Regions from separate parts of the Parerythrobacter jejuensis genome, predicted to be linked through region 2. Evidence: predicted binding sites of a transcription regulator. Region 2 holds the regulator's gene; each other region holds the start of a gene.
The links. Region 2 encodes LexA, which represses DNA repair genes until DNA is damaged. Its sites were predicted from a motif close to GTTCCNCNCTTGTTCT; they were not measured.
Positions count from the first base shown of each region.

Region 1: ABD653_RS01845 (ImuA family protein) is a predicted target of LexA. The motif match lies at 2,954-2,969, and genes of this name have one in related genera.
Region 3: ABD653_RS10785 (ribonucleoside-diphosphate reductase subunit alpha) is a predicted target of LexA. The motif match lies at 3,309-3,324, and genes of this name have one in related genera.
Region 4: ABD653_RS01860 (putative DNA modification/repair radical SAM protein) is a predicted target of LexA. The motif match lies at 1,548-1,563, and genes of this name have one in related genera.

Region 1 covers NZ_BAAAZF010000001.1:384,708-389,509, forward strand. Annotated here, with positions in the region: gene panB (3-methyl-2-oxobutanoate hydroxymethyltransferase) at 1-755, opposite strand, end outside; gene ABD653_RS01835 (sodium-dependent transporter) at 881-2,311, shown strand; gene ABD653_RS01840 (pyridoxamine 5'-phosphate oxidase family protein) at 2,385-2,867, opposite strand; gene ABD653_RS01845 (ImuA family protein) at 2,987-3,784, shown strand; gene ABD653_RS01850 (DUF6504 family protein) at 3,666-4,802, shown strand, end outside.
Region 2 covers NZ_BAAAZF010000001.1:605,076-609,877, forward strand. Annotated here, with positions in the region: gene trpD (anthranilate phosphoribosyltransferase) at 1-35, shown strand, start outside; gene trpC (indole-3-glycerol phosphate synthase TrpC) at 44-832, shown strand; gene moaC (cyclic pyranopterin monophosphate synthase MoaC) at 1,018-1,488, shown strand; gene ABD653_RS02925 (molybdopterin molybdotransferase MoeA) at 1,485-2,675, shown strand; gene lexA (transcriptional repressor LexA) at 2,763-3,452, shown strand; gene ABD653_RS02935 (ComEC/Rec2 family competence protein) at 3,483-4,802, opposite strand, start outside.
Region 3 covers NZ_BAAAZF010000001.1:2,185,275-2,190,076, reverse strand. Annotated here, with positions in the region: gene ABD653_RS10800 (GntP family permease) at 1-318, opposite strand, end outside; gene ABD653_RS10795 (hypothetical protein) at 343-636, opposite strand; gene arsN2 (arsenic resistance N-acetyltransferase ArsN2) at 775-1,209, opposite strand; gene ABD653_RS10785 (ribonucleoside-diphosphate reductase subunit alpha) at 1,222-3,258, opposite strand; gene ABD653_RS10780 (hypothetical protein) at 3,794-4,051, shown strand; gene ABD653_RS10775 (alpha/beta fold hydrolase) at 4,063-4,802, opposite strand, start outside.
Region 4 covers NZ_BAAAZF010000001.1:389,517-394,318, forward strand. Annotated here, with positions in the region: gene ABD653_RS01850 (DUF6504 family protein) at 1-476, shown strand, start outside; gene ABD653_RS01855 (carbonic anhydrase) at 551-1,270, opposite strand; gene ABD653_RS01860 (putative DNA modification/repair radical SAM protein) at 1,566-2,810, shown strand; gene ABD653_RS01865 (UdgX family uracil-DNA binding protein) at 2,807-4,240, shown strand; gene ABD653_RS01870 (error-prone DNA polymerase) at 4,242-4,802, shown strand, end outside.

The sequences.
Region 1 (4,802 bases), 220 kb from region 2:
AAGCGCGGCACCCGCTCGAACATGCCGAGCATATCCTCGGTCACCAGCACCTGTCCGTCACATTGGGCTGATGCGCCAATCCCTATCGTGGGCGCCGCCACTGCCTGCGTTGCCGCGATTGCTATGGGCTCAACGACCCCTTCGATAACGATGGAGAAGGCACCCGCTTCGTCAAGGGCCTTCGCATCGCCAACGATCTTGTCGGCCTCCGCATCGCTCCTGCCACGGGCAGCATAGCCGCCCAGGACATTCACCGCTTGCGGCGTAAGGCCAACATGACCCATGACAGGAATACCGCGCTGGCTCAGGAAGGCGACGGTTTCGGCCATCGCCTCACCCCCTTCGAGCTTTACTGCCGCTGCACCACTTTCCTTGAGTAGGAAGGACGCGCTCTCGAAGGCTTTTTGGGGCGATTCTTCATAGCTGCCGAACGGCATGTCGACGACAACGACGGCGTGATAGCTGCCTCTCACGACAGCTGCGGCGTGATCGGCCATCATGCGCAAGGTGACCGGAATCGTCGATGGCAATCCATAGATCACCTGCCCCAGCGAATCCCCGACCAGCAGCAAATCGCAATGGGAATCGAGCAATTGCGCCTGCCGCGCGGTGTAGGCTGTGAGCATGACCAGCGGCGTCTCGGTCTCGCCGTCTTTCTTCCGCGCCCGGATCCTGGGCACCGTCAGCCGCTTCATCGGGGCAGGCGTCGGATTTGCACGGCTTGTGCTCGTATCGAGCTGGAAGGTCGTAGACATGAGCCACCGATTAGCGGTGTGAGCGGGCAAAGGCAAAGCTTGCCCCTTGGCGGGGGCGGATTTTCCATGCAGAAGGGCCGCCTGTTTGGCGCGGGGGGCCGCGCGGTGAGAGGGCTTTTTCTGATATGGTTGCCACTACGGGTTCTGATGGCGTTACGCCGCGCGAAGGCTGGTCCTCGCGTTCGGCCTTCATTCTTGCTGCGGTCGGCTCTGCCGTTGGGCTCGGCAATATGTGGCGCTTCCCTGCAGAGGCAGGGGCCAATGGCGGCGGCGCGTTTGTGCTGTTCTACATTTTTTGTGTCGTCCTGATCGGCCTTCCGATCCTGCTTTCGGAGACTTTGATCGGTCGCCACGGGCAAGCATCCGCGCCTGAGAGCGTGCGCAAGATCGCGGCGGAATCGGGCAAGTCGTCACATTGGGACACTTTGGCCTCTTTCGGAGTGACCGGTGCATTCATTGTGCTGAGTTTCTACTGCGTCGTCGGTGGCTGGGTGCTGTATTATGTCGGCGTTTTTGCCAGCGATCTGGTGGCCACGGGGCTGACCGGAGGTGCGTTCGAAGGTCGTCCGGCCGAAGATGTGGAAGCATTGTTGCCGGGCTTGTTTGGCAATGCAGGCCTGATGGTGGGGCTGCACGCCCTGTTCATCGCCATCACGTTCTATTTCGTTTCGCGCGGCGTCTCGAGCGGGATCGAATGGGTGGCAACCTGGCTGATGCCAGCGTTTTTCTTCCTGTTCCTGGCAATCACGATTTATGGTGCCTTCACCGGGGCTTTCAGCGAAGCGGTGGCGTATTTGTTTACCTTCGATGCTTCAAAGCTGACCGGGCCTGTCATGCTGGCGGCGGTAGGGCAGGCGTTTTTCTCCCTGTCGCTCGGCGTTGCGGGCATGATGACTTACGGTGCCTATGTCGGCCGTGATGTGAACCTGGCGGGCACGTCAGGGATCATTGCCGGGGCGGATACCGCCGTTGCCCTGATTGCGGGTCTGGCGATTTTCCCGATTGTATTTGCCGCCGGGCTGGAGCCGAATGCAGGCCCTGGCCTGATGTTCCAGTCCTTGCCGATCGGCTTCCAGAATATGCCGTTTGGTTCGCTGGTCGGGCTGCTGTTCTTCGTGATGGTGTTCTTCGCGGCGCTGACCAGCTCGGTCTCACTGATGGAAGCGCCGACAGCGTGGTTGAAGGAGAAGGCCAATCTTGGACGTCCGGTCGCAACGCTTATCGTGACAGTGGCAGCAGCGCTGCTCGGGGTCCTGGCGGCGCTTTCGTTTAACACCATGTCAGACTTCCAGCCTCTGGGCTTCCTGCCTTTGTTTGAAGGGCAGGGCATGTTCGATGTGCTGGACACTGTGACCAGCAAAATCCTGATGCCAGTCGGCGCGATCCTTACGGCGGTGTTCGTGGGCTGGATAGCAGAGCGGCGTTTGATTGATTCCGAGAATGGCTTGAGTGGTCCGCTGGAGAGATTCTGGCTGTTTCTTGTCCGCTGGCTGTGTCCGGCTGCACTCACTGTGATCCTGATCGTGGGGATCTTCCCCTCGATCCTGGGCGAGTAGATCAGCCTATCCGATAGCAAAAGGGCCGCCCATGAAGGCGGCCCTTTCTATTTCGGCGCGTGTTTGGCTTGGTTTAGAGTGCGGTTTCGACGTGTTCTTCGCGGGCTTCGTCGCGTACATCTTTGCCCATCAGCATCTTTGCCGTAGCCATGATGCCCAGATCGCTGTTCCAGATTTCGGCATTGCCCAAATCCATTCGCAGCATGATCAGATTGGGATCATCTTTCCCGCCAGGGAACCAGGCTTCGACCACTTTGCTCCACTGCTTCTCCAGCCGCTCACGGCTGTTTTCGCGGGCCAGTGTACCTTCGATCCGGGCAAAAATGCTGTGATCCTTTCCGGCAAAGGTCGCAACGGCGGGGCCCATTTGGGCGAGGTCATGATCCTTGGTCGTGAAGAACCAGATTGCGCTGTCGGCGTCCTTGTCCAGCTGCGCCGTCATGACGACGGCATCGTCGCGTGCATCCGTGCGTTCGAGGAACACGAAGGGCGAATCGGCGAGTGCGTGCCAGAATTTGGCTTTAAGTTCGTCGGCGTTGCCTTGGTTGTAATTCATATTGGGGGTCTCCTTCTTCGCCTAACCAACGGGTCGAGAAGGAAATTTGTTCCGAGAGACAGGAGCATTGCGTCCCAATCGAATATGGAACATAAATAGAACATGCGATTCTACTGACTATGGCAAAGCAAAATCTCTCACCCGCGCTCCCGACTTTGGGAAGCGCCGATATCGCCGCGCTTTCGGCTGCGCGAAGCAGTCGCTGGCGCCCGGGCCTTGCACAGCAAGGGCACTTCGCACGCCATAGCGAGGTTTTTGCCAATGGACGCGAAGCAAGCGGGGCGGGGCTGGCGCTTGCGCTGGCGTTGGATGAACTACGGTCCCGGAGGGCTGGCGCAAGCGCCGAGGCGGAGGACCGTCGCGCAATCCTGTGGGTTCAGGATCGCGCTGCGGTCAGGCTCAACGGCAGACCTTATCGCCCGGGCTTGCCTGAAGAAATCCGCCATCGGGTGATCCATGTGATGGCCAACAAGCCTAAAGATGCCCTGTTCGCGTTGGAGGAGGGGTTGCGTTGCCGCGATCTTGCCTGCGTGATCGGGGAACTCGCGGGCAATCCCAAACCGCTCGATTTCACTGCTTCGCGGCGCCTTAGCCTTACCGCAGAAAAGCATGGCGTGCCCTTGTGGCTGGTGCGGCACGATGCCGGGCGTGACCTTTCCTCGGCACGGTTGCGGTGGGAAGCCCATAGCGCCGTGTCCGCGAAGCCGGACTGGAATGGGCAAGCCCCCGGTGTACCTGGCTGGCAGGCCGAACTGTTCCGGGCTCGCAGCCACGCTCCCGGCAAATGGACAATGCATGATGACGGCACAGGACTTGTCGCCAGACCTGCGGCCCACAGGGAAAGGCCAAACGCCGCCACGGCGAATCCTTTCCATCTGGTGCGCGCGTCTCGCGATCGATCGCTGGCGGCTTGCTGAAGGCGCGCTGCGCGGGGAAGGGGTGGATGCCGACCCGCTGGCGCTGATCACCGAGACTGCCCATGGCCCACGGATCGATGCGGCCAATGATGCAGGTGCCGCAGCCGGCGCTCGCAAAGGCATGATGCTGGCCGATGCGCGGACATTGTGCCCTGAACTTAAAGTCGCCCCCAGTGATGCGGCGGGAGATATCGATGCGCTGGAGAAGCTGGCAGAGTGGGCCCAGCGATGGGGGCCGTGGTCTGCGCTCGATCCGCCTGACGGGGTACTCGTCGATGTGACGGCGGTTGCGCATCTGTTTGGCGGCGAAGCCAGGTTGCTATCCGATGCCCAGGCCATGTTTGCCAAACGCGGTGTCACGGCGTGTTTTGCCATTGCGCCCACTGCCGGTGCCGCCTGGGCGCTGTCCCATTTCGGCCCGCCATGCAGCATCCTGTCGAGCGATGACGATATGGAGGCGCGCCTGTCCGAATTGCCGGTCGCTGCTCTGCGGCTTGACGAGGATGTGATCACCATCCTGCGACGGCTCGGCCTCAAGACACTCGGTGAACTGGGCAAGGTCGAGCATGAGGGAGGCGGCCGCGATGCAATCATGCGGCGTTTCCGCAACCGTCGGTCACCCGCAGCCAATCCACTTGTGCGGATGGACCAGTTGCTGGGCAAAATTCCCGAGCCGCTATTGCCCGTGGTCCCGCACGAAATGCCACTGGTGCAGCGCCGTCTGGCCGAACCCATCCGGCATCGGGACCTGCTGGACCAGGTGCTCCGCGATCTTGCCGCCGATCTGGCGCGGGAATTGGAGGGGAAGGGCGAAGGCGCGCGCAGGCTGGAGCTGGGATTGTGGCGGGTCGATGGCGAGGTGACAGTCCGGCGGCTTGAACTGTCTGCAGCGACACGCGCGGCGGAGCATATGTGCCGCCTGTTTGCCGAGAAGCTTGATGATGTCGATGCCGGCTTCGGGATCGAGACTGTGCGCCTGCGTGCCAGCTGGGCAGAGCCGCTTGCACTTGCGCAAGGT
Region 2 (4,802 bases):
AATTGCTCGCCAACTGGATCGCAATGGCGCAATAGGCCGGCCGATGAACAAGCTTGAGGAAATTTGCGCAACAAAGCGCCGCGAGGTTGCGACCCGCAAGGCAGCCAAATCGATTGCCGACCTGGAGGCTGCTGCGGCGGCGCAAAGCGAGGTTCGCGGCTTCGAATGGGAATTGCGCAAAGCCAGCAAATCCGGGTTTGGCCTGATCGCCGAAATCAAGAAGGCCAGTCCGTCGAAAGGTCTGATCAGGGAAGATTTTCGGCCCGCCGAGCATGCCGCTGCATATCAGGCGGGAGGTGCTACTTGCCTGTCAGTCCTGACAGACGAGCCCTACTTCCATGGGCATGAGGATTATCTGATTGCCGCTCGCGCCGCCTGCGACCTGCCTGTCTTGCGCAAAGACTTTATGGTCGATCCCTGGCAATGTCTGGAAGCGCGCGCGATGGGCGCGGATGCGATCCTGATCATCGTTGCCGCTCTAGACGATACCACAATGCGCGAAATTGATCGCGCGGCGGGTGAGTTGGCAATGGATGTTCTGGTCGAGGTGCATGACGAGGTGGAGCTGGAGCGCGCCCTGACCCGGTTGAGTTCGCAATTGATCGGGGTGAACAATCGCGACCTCAAAACCTTCCAGACTTCGCTCTCAACGACCGAACGCCTCGCTCCGCTGGTCCCCGACGATATTCTGTTGGTCGGCGAAAGCGGGATTGCGACCCATGCCGATTGCGATCGCCTTGCGAAAAGAGGGGTGCGCACCTTCCTGGTAGGCGAGAGCCTGATGCGGCAAGACGATATTGCTTCGGCAACGCGATCGCTGCTTGAGGGCTGAGCCGATCGGTCTGCGGGGGCTGTCCTACCCATCCGGTTTATGGCATCGCGCCGCTGATGGTTTACGCAGGCACGACTTCGGACACCGAATTCGCAAGGCGGCTCTGCGGGGCGGGGTTCTTGCCCCAGGACAGTGTTCCATGTGTTCCATCGCGTAGGATTTGCGCAAGCGAAGGGGCCGATTGAATGAGCAAGCTGACCCATCTCGATGACAAAGGCGATGCCCGCATGGTCGATGTCGGCGCCAAGGCCGAATCGCGACGCGAAGCGGTTGCGAGCGGGCATATCGCCATGTCGGATACGGTCTTGGCGGCTATCCGTGATGGGGCCGTGCCAAAGGGTGATGTGCTGGCCGCCGCGCGGATCGCCGGGATCATGGCAGCAAAGAAAACGGGCGAGCTGATCCCGCTATGCCACCCGCTTGCGCTCGATAGTGTGCAGGTCGAATGCGTTCCTGATGACAGCGGGATCGCCGTTACCGCCACAGCCTCGCTGACCGGTAAGACCGGGGTCGAAATGGAGGCCCTGACCGCTGTTTCGGTCGCGCTCCTGACCATCTATGACATGGCAAAGGCGCTCGACAAAGGCATGGTGATTGGCGGCGTGAAACTGACCAAGAAAACTGGCGGCAAGTCGGGCACTTGGACCGCTCCATGAGCCAACCGGCGCTATCGTTGGAAGATGCGCTGGCACGCATGCTCGCCAAGCTCGAGCCTGTTGCGGCTCTGGATGTGCCGGTTGACGAAGCGCTGGGGCACTATCTCGCCCAGCCTCTAACCGCGGCCCGCACCCAACCACCGGCGGATTTGTCCGCGATGGATGGCTATGCGATCTGTGGTGTTGGTCCTTGGGAATTGATCGGGGAAAGCCGCTGCGGGCAAGCATTTGATGGCGCGCTGGTAACGGGCCAAACCGTTCGCATCTCGACCGGGGCCATCCTCCCTGCCGGTGCCGACCGGATCCTGATCCAGGAGAACGCCACGGTCGATGGCAAACAGGTTGCGGCCGAAGAGATACCGCCGGAAGGGCGACACATCCGGAGCAAGGCCTTCGAATTTTCCGACGGTGACAGCCTGCTAGAAGGAGGTGTTCGGATCGGTGCGGCCCAATTGGCGTTGGCACGGTCTGCCGGGCGCGGCTCGCTATCAGTCACCGGCAGGCCGAAGGTCACAATCCTTGATACCGGGGACGAACTCGTTGCCGACCCGACCCAATGCGCGACCCACCAGATACCCGCCAGCAATGCAGCCATGCTCTCTGCGCTGGCCGGTCAGGAGCCCACAACCATCGTACGCAATGCGCCATTGCCCGATCATCTCGATACCATTGTCGAGGCATTGCAGGCGAACCGCGATGCGGACCTGATCGTGATCACCGGCGGCGCATCTGTAGGCGATCACGATTTGGCCAAACCTGCCCTGGAGAAAGCCGGGGCCGAACTGGATTTCTGGAAAGTCGCGATGAAGCCGGGGAAGCCGCTGATGGTGGCAACGCGCGGCCAGCAATTGATCCTGGGCTTGCCAGGCAATCCGGTCTCCAGCTTCGTGACCGGTTATCTCTTCATGCTGCCCGCCATTCGCCGCCTCGCGGGCGCTTCCGCATGCCTTTCCCGCACGATCGACTTGCCGCTCGCCAAAGATTGTCCGGCTGGCGGCGTACGACGGGAGTTCCTACGCGCGGCATGGACTCAGGACGGGCTTGTTCCACTGGTCGAACAAGACAGCAGCGCTTTGCTCGCCCTCTCACGGGCAGAAGCGCTGATTGACCGCGCAGCCCATGCCGACGGGACGAAAGCGGGAACATATGTTCCGGCCTATTGGCTCGGAAATGGCGCGATTGCTTGACTTAGCGAAATTGGTTGCCTAATTGTTCTTCATTCGTTCGCATCGACGCGCACGAGACCGGAACAGGCCATCAGGGAGCCATCGTCCATGCTGACCGCAAAGCAGCACGAATTGATCCAGTTTATCCAGCGCAGGCTGGAAGAGACAGGAATTTCCCCTTCTTTCGAGGAAATGAAGGAAGCGCTCGACCTTAAGAGCAAGTCGGGCGTCCATCGCCTGATTTCCGCATTGGAAGAACGCGGTTTCATCCGCCGCCTGCCCAATCGCGCTCGCGCTCTCGAAGTGTTGAAGCAGCCAGAAGACGTTGTCGGCGCCACGCCTGCGGCCAAGCCGGCCAATGATCTCGTTTCGGCACGAACTGCACCGCCCAAGGCGCAACCGGAACCGGCCAATGATGTGATCGATATTCCGTTGCACGGCCGGATCGCCGCCGGTGCCCCGATTGAGGCGCTGGAAGATCATCAGTCTTTGCCTGTTCCGGCGGCCCTATTGGGCCCGGGCGAACATTACGCGCTTGAAGTGTCTGGCGACTCGATGGTCGATGCTGGCATTTTCGATGGTGACTTCGCGTTGATCCGTCGCACAGACAGCGCGCGTGATGGCGAGATTGTCGTGGCACTGGTCAACAACGAGGAAGCGACACTCAAATATCTCCATCGCGACAGCGGGATGGTGCGTCTCGATCCGGCCAATGCGGCCTATGATGCTCAGGTCTACCAACCTGCGCAGGTTCAGGTCCAAGGCAAATTGGCGGGCCTGCTCCGTCGTTATCACTGATCACCATGCGGGAAGCGGAGTTGGCGAAGGTCAGCGCCGCTCCCTGCGATCATTGCCGCGCCACCACCCATGTTCACCTTCCCCTTGGGCGACTGATGTGAAGCTCTCGTCCTCCAGGAAGAGCGCCAATCCACCCGACTTATCGAGAAAGCGCCGATCTGCTTTGAGCCATTGCGGCTGGCACGATCGCGGCAAATACCGGTCGGCCACCACGATATCCGCACGATCGCACGCTGCCGCCAAGGCGCGCTCTTCGACAATGTCGCGGCTGCGAGCGATCAGCAAATGCCAGTCTCGGCCAGAACGTTGCAAAGTGATGACACAGAAATCCCGACTGCACTTGGCACCCGGCCAATCTGCGAGCGTGACGGTTTCACCCGTCATGCCCGAGAGCTCGAGCAAATTCTCGCGCGCATAGTCCGACCGGCTTTCGCGTAGCATGATCAACCGCTCACCCTCGCCCGCAATACCGACATGCCGGCCATCTCCTGAAATCAGCACATCCGGCGCTGGTGTCAGCAACAGCATGACCGTTGCTACGGCCGATGGCACCAACCCGAGCAATCGCCATCGCCCGCGCCACAGGGCCAGCCACAAGCCTCCGATCACGAACAGAGCCAGAGTGCCCAGGCCCATCTGTGGCATCAATTTGACCGCGCCAGGCTGGCTGGCAGTGAAATGCGCAATGCCGAGGAGCAAATCGAGCGATTGCCCCACCAACCACCAGACCGGCCCGCCCAATCCAACCAGATCAAGGGCCAAGGCCACAGCGATCAGCGGCATGGATATGAAGGTCACCAGCGGGATTGCGATGACATTGGCGAACGCGCCGTAAACACCCGCGCGGTGAAAATGGAACAGGACAATCGGCATCAGCGCGATCTCGATCACGAAGCCAGTGACGAGCAGCATGATTGTGCGCCGCCCGACATGGGCAAACCAGCTTTCCTCACGGGGCGCAAGGAAACGCTTGACCGGCTCTGCGTTGTGCAAAGCGACAATCGCGATCACGGCCGAAAAACTCATCTGAAAACTCGGCCCGATCAGCGATTCCGGCCAAAGGAACATCACAAATGCCGCCGCAACCGATACCATCCGAAGCGACAAGGCGTCCCTCCCCAACGCAATCGCGATGAGCACGAGGACGGCCGCTGCGCAGCTCCGCACCGTCGGCACCTCGGCACCGGTCAGGAGTGTATAGCCGATGCCCGCCAGTGCACCGACTGCCGCTGCCGCAACCGGCAATCGGATCCGCAAGGCCAGCCACGGCCACAGCGCGAGCAGTTTCAGGGCCACAAAGAAGGCTGCGGCGATGATCGCGCTAACATGCAAGCCGCTGATGGAAAGAAG
Region 3 (4,802 bases), 1.6 Mb from region 2:
CACTGTGATCCACAATGTCCTGTGCGCGCCAAGCTTGTGCACCAGCGCCATGGCAATGCTGGTCGCTGCATGGCTATCGCCCATGATCTTGCCAAAAACCGCGCCCGCAGCGAACAGCAGGAAGAACCGCCCGGCAAAGGTGAAGGCACCCAATTCCCCGATGGTGAAGCTTTGCGTCAGGCTTTCGGCGAAGGGCAGGCCGTTGGTGACGATCACCACCAGCGCGCACACGACCGATGCGAAAATGATATTCACATCGCGCAATGCCAGCCAGATCAGCAACGCCAACCCGGCTACAAGGCCGATCATTCCAATCATGCCCTTCTCCCCCCTATGGGTCCGTCAGCTCTTGCTCTTCGATCCGAAGAACGAGCCGCCACCCAGCATGGTTATGCCGAGGAAGAAGCCAAAATCATACCATCCGCCGCGATTAGGCACGGCATAAACCGCAATATCGGGATTGAAGAGCGAGCCAATGAAAGACCACGGGAAGATGAAACCGTGCCACAGCCCCCACCAGAAACCGGGCGACCCGGCTTCCTTGGCGACGCCGGCATCAATCTGGCTGGCGCAAGCCGACAGGAGCAGCAAGGCAGTGCTCGCAACGGCAATCTTCGCAAACTGATGTGGTGTCATGGCCTGGGCCTCCCGAGCTTTTTCCTGATCCACCAGCTTAGCGCAATCAACGACAATGCAAACCACAAGAGGACGAACCACTCACTGGGTCCCTCGGCGATCGCGCAAAAGGCCAGTTCGATATGTGAGCAACGGCGGTCACTTGAATGTCTTCATCATATAGATCGCGCTTCCGGGACACAGCTCGGCGAATTCCCGCGATGCGGCAATTACTTGCGGCGCGGTTGAGCGGTCCTTTGCCCTGTATCCGAGCCGGGCGAAGAACGCTTCGGCCGTGGTGGTGAGAAGATGAAGTCGCTCGCACCCGTCTGATCGCACAAAGGTCTCAAGCTCTTTGACAAGCTGGCTGCCGACACCCGCGCCACGTTTGTCGGGCAAGATGATGGCAGACCGCAACAAGCGATCCGGTCCCTCACCTTCAACGCCGATGAAGCCAAGCCGTTCTGCCCCGTCTCGCAGTAACAGAAACTGGCGCCCGGCTTGATCGATATCGTCGACTGGCAGGTCTGCCGCTGCCAGCGCGTCCCTCAATGCGTCGAGCTCGTCCTTGAATCGGACAGGCTCAACAAACACCACGGACAATCCTCACTGGCAGCTGAGACATTCCTCATAGTCGGTCTGCTGTTCGCCCAGCTCCGCCTTGAGTTCGATCTCGGGCGCATCGCTGGTGTTGTCGGCTTCGACACCGCCGGCGAAGCCTGCGCGCTGGACGCTCTTCGAACGCAGGTAATAGAGCGACTTGATGCCCTTCTCCCACGCCTGGAAGTGCAGCATCATCAGGTCCCACTTGTCGACGTCAGCCGGGATGAACAGGTTCAGCGACTGGGCCTGGTCGATATAGGGCGCACGATCAGCAGCGAATTCGAGCAGGTAGCGCTGGTCGATTTCAAAGCTGGTCTTGAAGGTCGCCTTCTCTTCCGTGGTCAGGAAATCGAGATGCTGGACCGAACCGCCACGCTCGAGGATGGAATTCCACACATTGGTGGAATCCTTGCTCTTCTTGCGCAGGATCTTTTCCAGATACGGGTTCTTCACGATGAAGCTGCCCGACAGCGTCTTGTGCGTGTAGATATTGGCCGGGATCGGCTCGATGCAGGCACTGGTACCGCCACAGATGATTGAAATCGACGCGGTCGGCGCGATGGCCATCTTGCAGCTGAAGCGCTCCATCGCGCCCATTTCTTCGGCATCCGGGCAGGGGCCGCGTTCCTTGGCGAGAACCATGCTGGCTTCGTTCGCCTTGGAATGGATGTACTTGAACATCTTCTCGTTCCACGCCTTGGCCATCGGCCCTTCCAGCGGCAGGTTCTTGCTCTGGAGGAAGGAGTGGAAGCCCATCACGCCCATGCCGACACTGCGTTCGCGGCTGGCGGAATATTTGGCACGCGCCATATCGTCCGGCGCGCGGTCGATATAATCCTGCAGGACATTATCGAGGAAGCGCAGGACGTCTTCGACAAAGCCTTTCTCGTCTTTCCACTCGTCCCATTTTTCAAGGTTGAGCGACGACAGGCAGCAGACTGCCGTGCGGTCATTGCCGAGATGGTCGACACCGGTTGGCAGGGTGATTTCCGAACACAGGTTGGAGGTCGAGACCTTCAGGCCCAGATCGCGGTGATGCTTGGGCATCATGCGATTCACAGTGTCGGAGAACACGATATAGGGCTCACCCGTGGCAAGGCGCGTTTCGACCAGCTTCTGGAACAGGCTACGGGCATCGACCGTGCTGCGCACTTCGCCTGTTTTCGGCGAGATGAGATTGAACTCTTCGCCTGCGCGAACAGCTTCCATAAATTCATCGGTCAGCAGCACGCCGTGGTGCAGGTTCAGAGCCTTGCGGTTGAAATCGCCCGATGGCTTGCGGATTTCGAGGAATTCTTCGATCTCCGGATGGTGCACATCGATATAGCAGGCCGCCGAGCCGCGCCGCAGCGAGCCTTGTGAAATCGCCAGCGTCAAACTGTCCATCACGCGCACGAAGGGAATGATGCCGCTGGTCTTGCCGTTCAGGCCGACCGGCTCGCCAATGCCGCGCACCTGACCCCAATAGGTGCCGATGCCGCCGCCCTTGGACGCCAGCCAGACATTCTCGTTCCAGGTATCGACAATCCCGTTGAGGCTGTCCGAAACCGAATTGAGATAGCAGCTGATCGGCAGGCCCCGGCTGGTGCCCCCGTTGGAAAGGACCGGCGTGGCCGGCATGAACCACAGCCGGGAAATGTAATCATACAGGCGCTGGGCGTGTTCCTGATCGTCGGCATAGGCATCGGCCACGCGCGCGAACAGGTCTTGAAATTTCTCGCCCGGAAGCAGGTAGCGATCGATCAGCGTTTCCTTGCCGAATTCGGTCAGATTGGCATCGCGCGATTCATCAATGGTGATTTCGAAGCGGCGGTCGTTGACCTTCTTGCTGTCTTCCTGCGGCGTTGCGGCGGTCTTCACGGCTTCCGCCATGGCGCCTGCAGCTGCGGTCGCGACCAGCTCTTCGGATCCTGCGTCCTGCTTGTCCATGCTGACAGCCTTGTCCTTCTTCGCTTTCGATTCGGGCGCGTCGGCGACGGTCTCCGCGGTATCTACCACATCTGCGCCCATGGCCGTGTCGTCCCCTGCCTTGAAATCCATTCTCTCGCCCCGCTCTTTCATTCTTAAGGGCGACTCGCGGGCCGCCCTTTGTTCCACATTCGTTCTGCCGCGTCGAGAGCCTTCTTCCGAGCTCCCGGCCTATGACATGGTGTCAGTCGTGATGGGTTTTGCTGTCCCCTGACTGTCCCCCGTTCACCCACAATCTTGTCCCCCGAGGCCTGCGAGCTGACCGACTCCTCCCCTTACGCGGGAATCCGCGCTGGCGGGCCGATCTCACTAGGTTTTGGGGTCCGCGACCGATGCGAACCACTAGATACTGAATCAGACTGGACTCGCGCGCAAGAGGGTAAACAAGGAATAAATGGCAAAACCGCGTTCCGGGACTCGGTGTGTTAGCCTGTTGCAACGCCGCGACGCGTGGAGAAAGCTGGACTGCTGGCTTGTGCAAGCCCAAAAATGAATCCGTGAAAAAATTTTGTCGGGCAAAATTCCTCTGCGGGCCTTTTGAATCATTCGAATCGAGCGACGCAATTTTCGAATCCAAACCAACCGTTTGAACTGCAAGGAAGACACCATGCTGGAACGCGCAATCACGATCGGATTGAAGCACGAACGCATGATCGTGATCGCAGCCGCAATCTGGTTCTGGGCGGGAATCGCGATCTATGCCCGCTTCATCCCTTTGCCAGATCTGCCCGGCTGGGTGCGGCCGACATTCTTCTGGTCATCGGTGGCCTTCAACGCCGTGTGGTGGGGCTATGTCCACGGAAAGGTGGAAGCACGGCGGCGCGCGCTCGCCAAGCCCGCAGCCGCCCCGCAAGAAACCGAATAGAAAGCCCGTCCCTAGCCCTGCGCTGCCTTGGCGTGCTCGGCCATCTCCGCTGCGATCGGCTTGATCAGTTCCTCGGGCAGGTCATGGCCCCAACCGGGGAAGGTCTTGATCTTCGCGCCGGGAATATGGGCGGCCGTGTCATGGCCACCCTCGACCGGGACCAGCGGATCCGCCTCTCCATGCAGGACGAGCGTTGGCGCGGTAATGTTCTTGATCATCTCGCGCCGGTCGCCGTCAGCCACAATCGCGGACAAGTGCCGGGTCGGCCCCTCCGGATAGACGCTGCGGCGCACGCTCGCCGTAACCCGTTCGCGCAAACGATCCGCATCCGCCGGATAGCCCGGGCTCCCGATCGTGCGCGACAGGAACATGCCGTGTTCGACCAGCGCTTCCTCATCTATGCTCTTGGGCCGGGTCACCAGCGCCTTGAGCGCTTCTGGCTTGGCAGCTGGCAGTTTGGGGTGGCCGGTGGTCGAGAAAATCGAGGTCAGCGACATTGTCTTGTCGGCATGTTTGGCCGCGACATGCTGGGCAATCATCCCGCCCATGCTGCCACCGACGATATGCGCCCGCGGAATCTCCAGCGCCTCCAGCAGCCCGGCCCCGTCATCGGCCATGTCGGACAGCGTGTAGGGCACCTTGGGCGTGATCCCGAGCTTCCCGAGCAGGGTCATCTTGATCAGTCCGGGCGCCTTGACCCCGTCAAACTTGTGGCTGAGGCCGATGTCGCGATTGTCATACCGGATGACGC
Region 4 (4,802 bases), 220 kb from region 2:
AAGCCGCAGCTGAAGAACACGGAACATCCCTTGCAGCCTGTATTGACCGGCTGACCACCCGGCTTGGCCCGCGTGCCGTGCGTCGGCCAATTCCGTTTGGCAGCCACATTCCGGAGCGTGCACAACGCTGGCAACCTCCGTTGGAGCCTCCGCCTGCGGCACAGGAAGAGCTGCGTTTCCATGCCCGCCCGCTCAAACTGCTCGACCGGGCCGAACCGATCGCGGTCCTTTATGCGACGCCTGACGGATATCCCCGCCGTTTCCGGTGGCGGGGCGAAGTGCACGAAGTGGTGCGGGTAGAGGGGCCGGAGCGGATCGCGCCGGAATGGTGGCGTGAACGCTCCACCGTGCGGTTGCGCGATTATTATCGTATCGAAGATGATCGGGGCCGCCGTTACTGGATCTATCGCCACGGCCTGATCGGTGATGGTCGAGGTGGCTTGCCGGACTGGTACTTGCAGGGGCTATGCGCCTGAATATCCAGTTGTTGGAAACAGAAAAGGCGCGCCTCTGCGAGACGCGCCTCCTCAGTGCTAGATTTTTGGAGGCCTTACTCCGGCGCAACCAGCAAGCGGCCACCAAGCGGCTGCACCGTGCGGGCGCTGTCACCCAAGAGCTCGTACAAGGCTGCAATCTGCTCTGCACTGGCAGTCATCGTGGACTTGGACACATGCCAATTAACGCCTTCGCTGCAGGGCGGTGTCGTAAGCGAGCCCATGTAACGGAACACCGATACGTCATCAGGCAGCATGTCGTTCACGTCGAAGGAAACAGCGGTGCCATTGCCTGAACCGGCAGCGTCAATCACGCTTTGCAGTGCGCCATTGGCTTCGCCTTCTTCGAACATGATACCCAGCACGCCCAGTTCACCACCTTCGGTAGCATGGACGAAGTGGCCGACTAGCGGGTGACGTTCACCGTTGATCGCATGCTCGGCCGGGGTGTGGAAATGAACCTGGACCAGGCCGAATGCCTTATCGCCCGAGGTCATACCCATGCCGGGCTGGAAATCGACCTGCACCTTCTCATCGCCAAGGGCGATAGCACCGGTGGTCTGGCCGTAATTGGTGGAAACTTTGACATTGCCGATGGCATTGGCATTGCCAAGATCGATCGGCGACTGGGTCAGGCCTGCATCGCATAGTGCATAAGCGCTGTTGACGGTGGACCAACGCTCGGGCGTGGTGCCATCACCGAAATTCCAGTCTTTTTGTGCTAAGGCGGGGGTGGCAGCCAGCGAGGCGACGGCCAGAAAAGCAAGGGTTTTCATATCCAACTCCTGAACTTGCGTGGCGCGTTCAGCTATGCTGCGGCGCGCCTCGCGAAATATAGTGGCAACCCTGTTTGAAATTGCGGGCCACCTGTTGCGATACGTCCGACATCACGAATGCTTTTGCATTCGCCAGAGGGGCCCGGTCCGTGCAGCTATTACGGTCTGCCAGCGATCTGGTTCCTGCCAAGGCCGTAAACTGTACGAGATAGTTCACATGAGGCGGTACTGACTGGCGCAATGAGTTGCAGAGTTTGCACTAGATGAAAAGTGTGATGGAACATATACAGAACATATGCCTCATCAGACGATTCTGCAAAAGCTTGAGATCCTTGCCGACGCGGCGAAGTATGATGCTTCCTGCGCCTCCTCCGGCACGGCGAAGAAGAATTCGCTGGGCGGGAAAGGTATGGGCTCGACCGAGGGTATGGGAATCTGCCACGCCTATGCGCCTGATGGCCGGTGCATCAGCCTGCTGAAGGTGCTGCTGACCAATCACTGCATTTTCGATTGCCATTATTGCATCAACCGCAAGAGCAGCAATGTCCGCCGCGCGCGCTTTACGCCTCAGGAAGTCGCGGACCTGACTCTGAGCTTCTACAAACGCAATTACATCGAGGGACTGTTCCTCTCCTCCGGCATCATCAAGAGCTCCAACCATACGATGGAGCAGATGGTGGAAACAGCGCGGATCCTGCGCGAGGAGCATGATTTTCGCGGCTATATTCACCTGAAGACCATTCCCGAGGCTGATCCGGAATTAATCCGGCAGGCCGGCCTTTACGCCGACCGTCTGTCGATCAATGTGGAGCTGCCAACCGATGCGGGCCTCACACGGCTCGCGCCGGACAAGGATGCGCGCCAGATCGAAGGGGCCATGGGTGGCACCAAGATGGCGATTGTAGAGGCCAAGGATGCGAAGAAGCGCTTCAAACACGCGCCGCGTTTTGCCCCGGCAGGCCAGTCGACCCAGATGATTGTCGGCGCGGATGCTGCCAGCGATGCCGATATCGTTGGCAAGGCAAGCCGTCTGTATGACAATTTCCGCCTGCGACGGGTCTACTATTCGGCTTTCAGCCCGATTCCTGATGCCAGCGCGGTGCTGCCTTTGAAGCGTCCGCCGCTGATTCGTGAGCACCGGCTTTACCAGTCCGACTGGCTGATGCGGTTTTATGGCTATCAACCGGGTGAGATCATGCAGGCGACGGGAGCGGACGGGAACTTGCCGCTGGACATCGATCCCAAGCTGGCCTGGGCCCTGAAATTCCGGGAACAGTTCCCGGTTGATGTGCAGCGTGCGAGCAAGGAGCAATTGCTGCGCGTGCCGGGGCTGGGTGTGAAGGCGGTGAGCAGGATCCTGATTGCCCGACGGCACCGGACGTTGCGGCTTGATGATATCGCCAAGCTGACGGTGTCTCTCGGCAAAATCCGCCCTTTCATTGTGACGTGTGACTGGCGCCCGACGCTGCTGACGGACCGTGCGGACCTGCGCCGCCTGCTGGCTCCCAAGCAGGAGCAACTGGAGCTGTTTGCGGCATGACCACGATGCAGAATGTCCGCCTCGGCGCCTATTACGCAGTGCATATCCCGCGTCCGGACGATTTTGCTTTCTGGCGGGAGCGGGCGCGGATGCTGGTGCAATGCGATGTGCCGCCAGACCGGGTCGCGTGGACCGAGCCCGGCAGTTCTGGCGATCTGTTTGCAGGCGGCGATACCCGCTTGCCGGTGCCGGATAGGGATGCGCGGCCGATCCGGGCCAGCAAACGCTTCCTGAGTCTGGCAAGGAATGCTGTCCTGCATTCCGATTCGGAGCGGTTTGCGCTGCTCTATCGTCTCGTCTGGCGCCAGCAAACGCAGCCGCGGATCACGGAAGACAAGACCGATCCCGATGTGCGCAAGCTGGAGGAGCTGGACAAGAATGTGCGGCGTGACAGCCACAAGATGCATGCCTTTGTCCGCTTCCGGCAGGTGAAGGAGCAGGATGGCGAAGAGCATTATGTCGCATGGTTCGAGCCCGACCATCATATCCTGCGCGCCAATGCCGGCTTTTTCAAACGCCGTTTCGCCAATATGCGCTGGTCGATCCTGACCCCGCGCGGCACGCTGCATTGGGATGGCAGCACAATGCGCGAAGGTCCTCCGGCGCAAAAAGGCGATGCGCCGCAGGGCGATCCGGCGGAGGATCTGTGGAAGACTTACTACGCCTCCATCTTCAACCCGGCACGGCTGAAAGTGGGCGCAATGCTTTCCGAAATGCCCAAGAAGTATTGGAAGAACTTGCCCGAAGCCTCTCTTATTCCAGACCTTATTGCTGGGGCGCAGTCGCGTGAAGCGATGATGGTCGCGGCCGGGGAGCGCGCTGCTTCGGACCGGCCGGAAACGCTGGAGGCGATTGACCGTGCGATCCACCAGTGTCGCCAATGCCCGATTGGTGGGCTCGATAACCAGGCAGTGATGGGTGAGGGCCCTGCCGGGGCCGCCCTGATGATCGTGGGTGAGCAGCCGGGTGATCAGGAAGACCGGGCGGGTCGACCTTTTGTCGGGCCTGCCGGGCAGCTGCTTGATCGTTATATCGAGCAAGCAGGGATCGAGCGGCGCAGCGCCTATGTCACCAATGCCGTAAAGCACTTCAAATTTGTGCAGCGTGGCAAGCGGCGGCTGCACCAGTCCCCGACAGCGAAGGAAATCGACACTTGCCGGTGGTGGCTCGAGAGCGAGCGCGCTCTGGTGCAACCGAAGATCGTCCTGGCGCTGGGGGCAAGTGCGGCGCGCGGGATACTCGGCAAGACGGTGAGCATGGCCAAGGTTCGCGGTGCCCCGATCCCGCTGGAGGATGGCAGCGAATTATGGGTCACGGCGCATCCAGCTTACCTGCTCAGGCTGGATGGCGCGGCGCATGAGGAGCAAGCGGCTTTGTTCGCGCGCGATCTTGCTGCAGTGAAGAAGCGATTGGCGGGGTTGGAGGCGTGAGATGCCCGACGCACCGCTCACGCCAGACAAGCGCCGGATCGAGATCGATCCCGATGCGATAGAGCCCCCACCGCGCGCGCCCTTTGTCGAGCTCGGGCTGCTCAGTTGTTTCAGCTTCCTGCGCGGGGCGAGCGACGCGGTGGACTTGGTTCTGGCAGCGCATCTGGCAGGCTATGATGCAATCGGGATTGCCGATGCCAACACCATGGCCGGGGTGGTGCGCATTCATACCGAGGCGACAACGCTCAAGCTGCGTCCGGTGATCGGGACGCGGATAGAGACGGTGGAGGGGTTGGCCTTCCTCGCCTATCCTCGCGATCGTGCAGCTTATGGCCGTCTATGCCGCCTGATCAGCGCAGGCCGAATGGCGAAGCTGGACGGCCAATGGCAGGACAAGGGGCAGTGCGACATCTCGCTCTCCATGTTGGCCGGGCATAGCGAGGGCGTGCAATTGATCCTGCTCCCCCCGCGTGACCTGTCCGCCATGTTCACCATCGAACATACGGGCAATGTGGTGGGTCTGGACGGGGCGGCGCTGCAAGAGACAGTGACAGCTACGTTG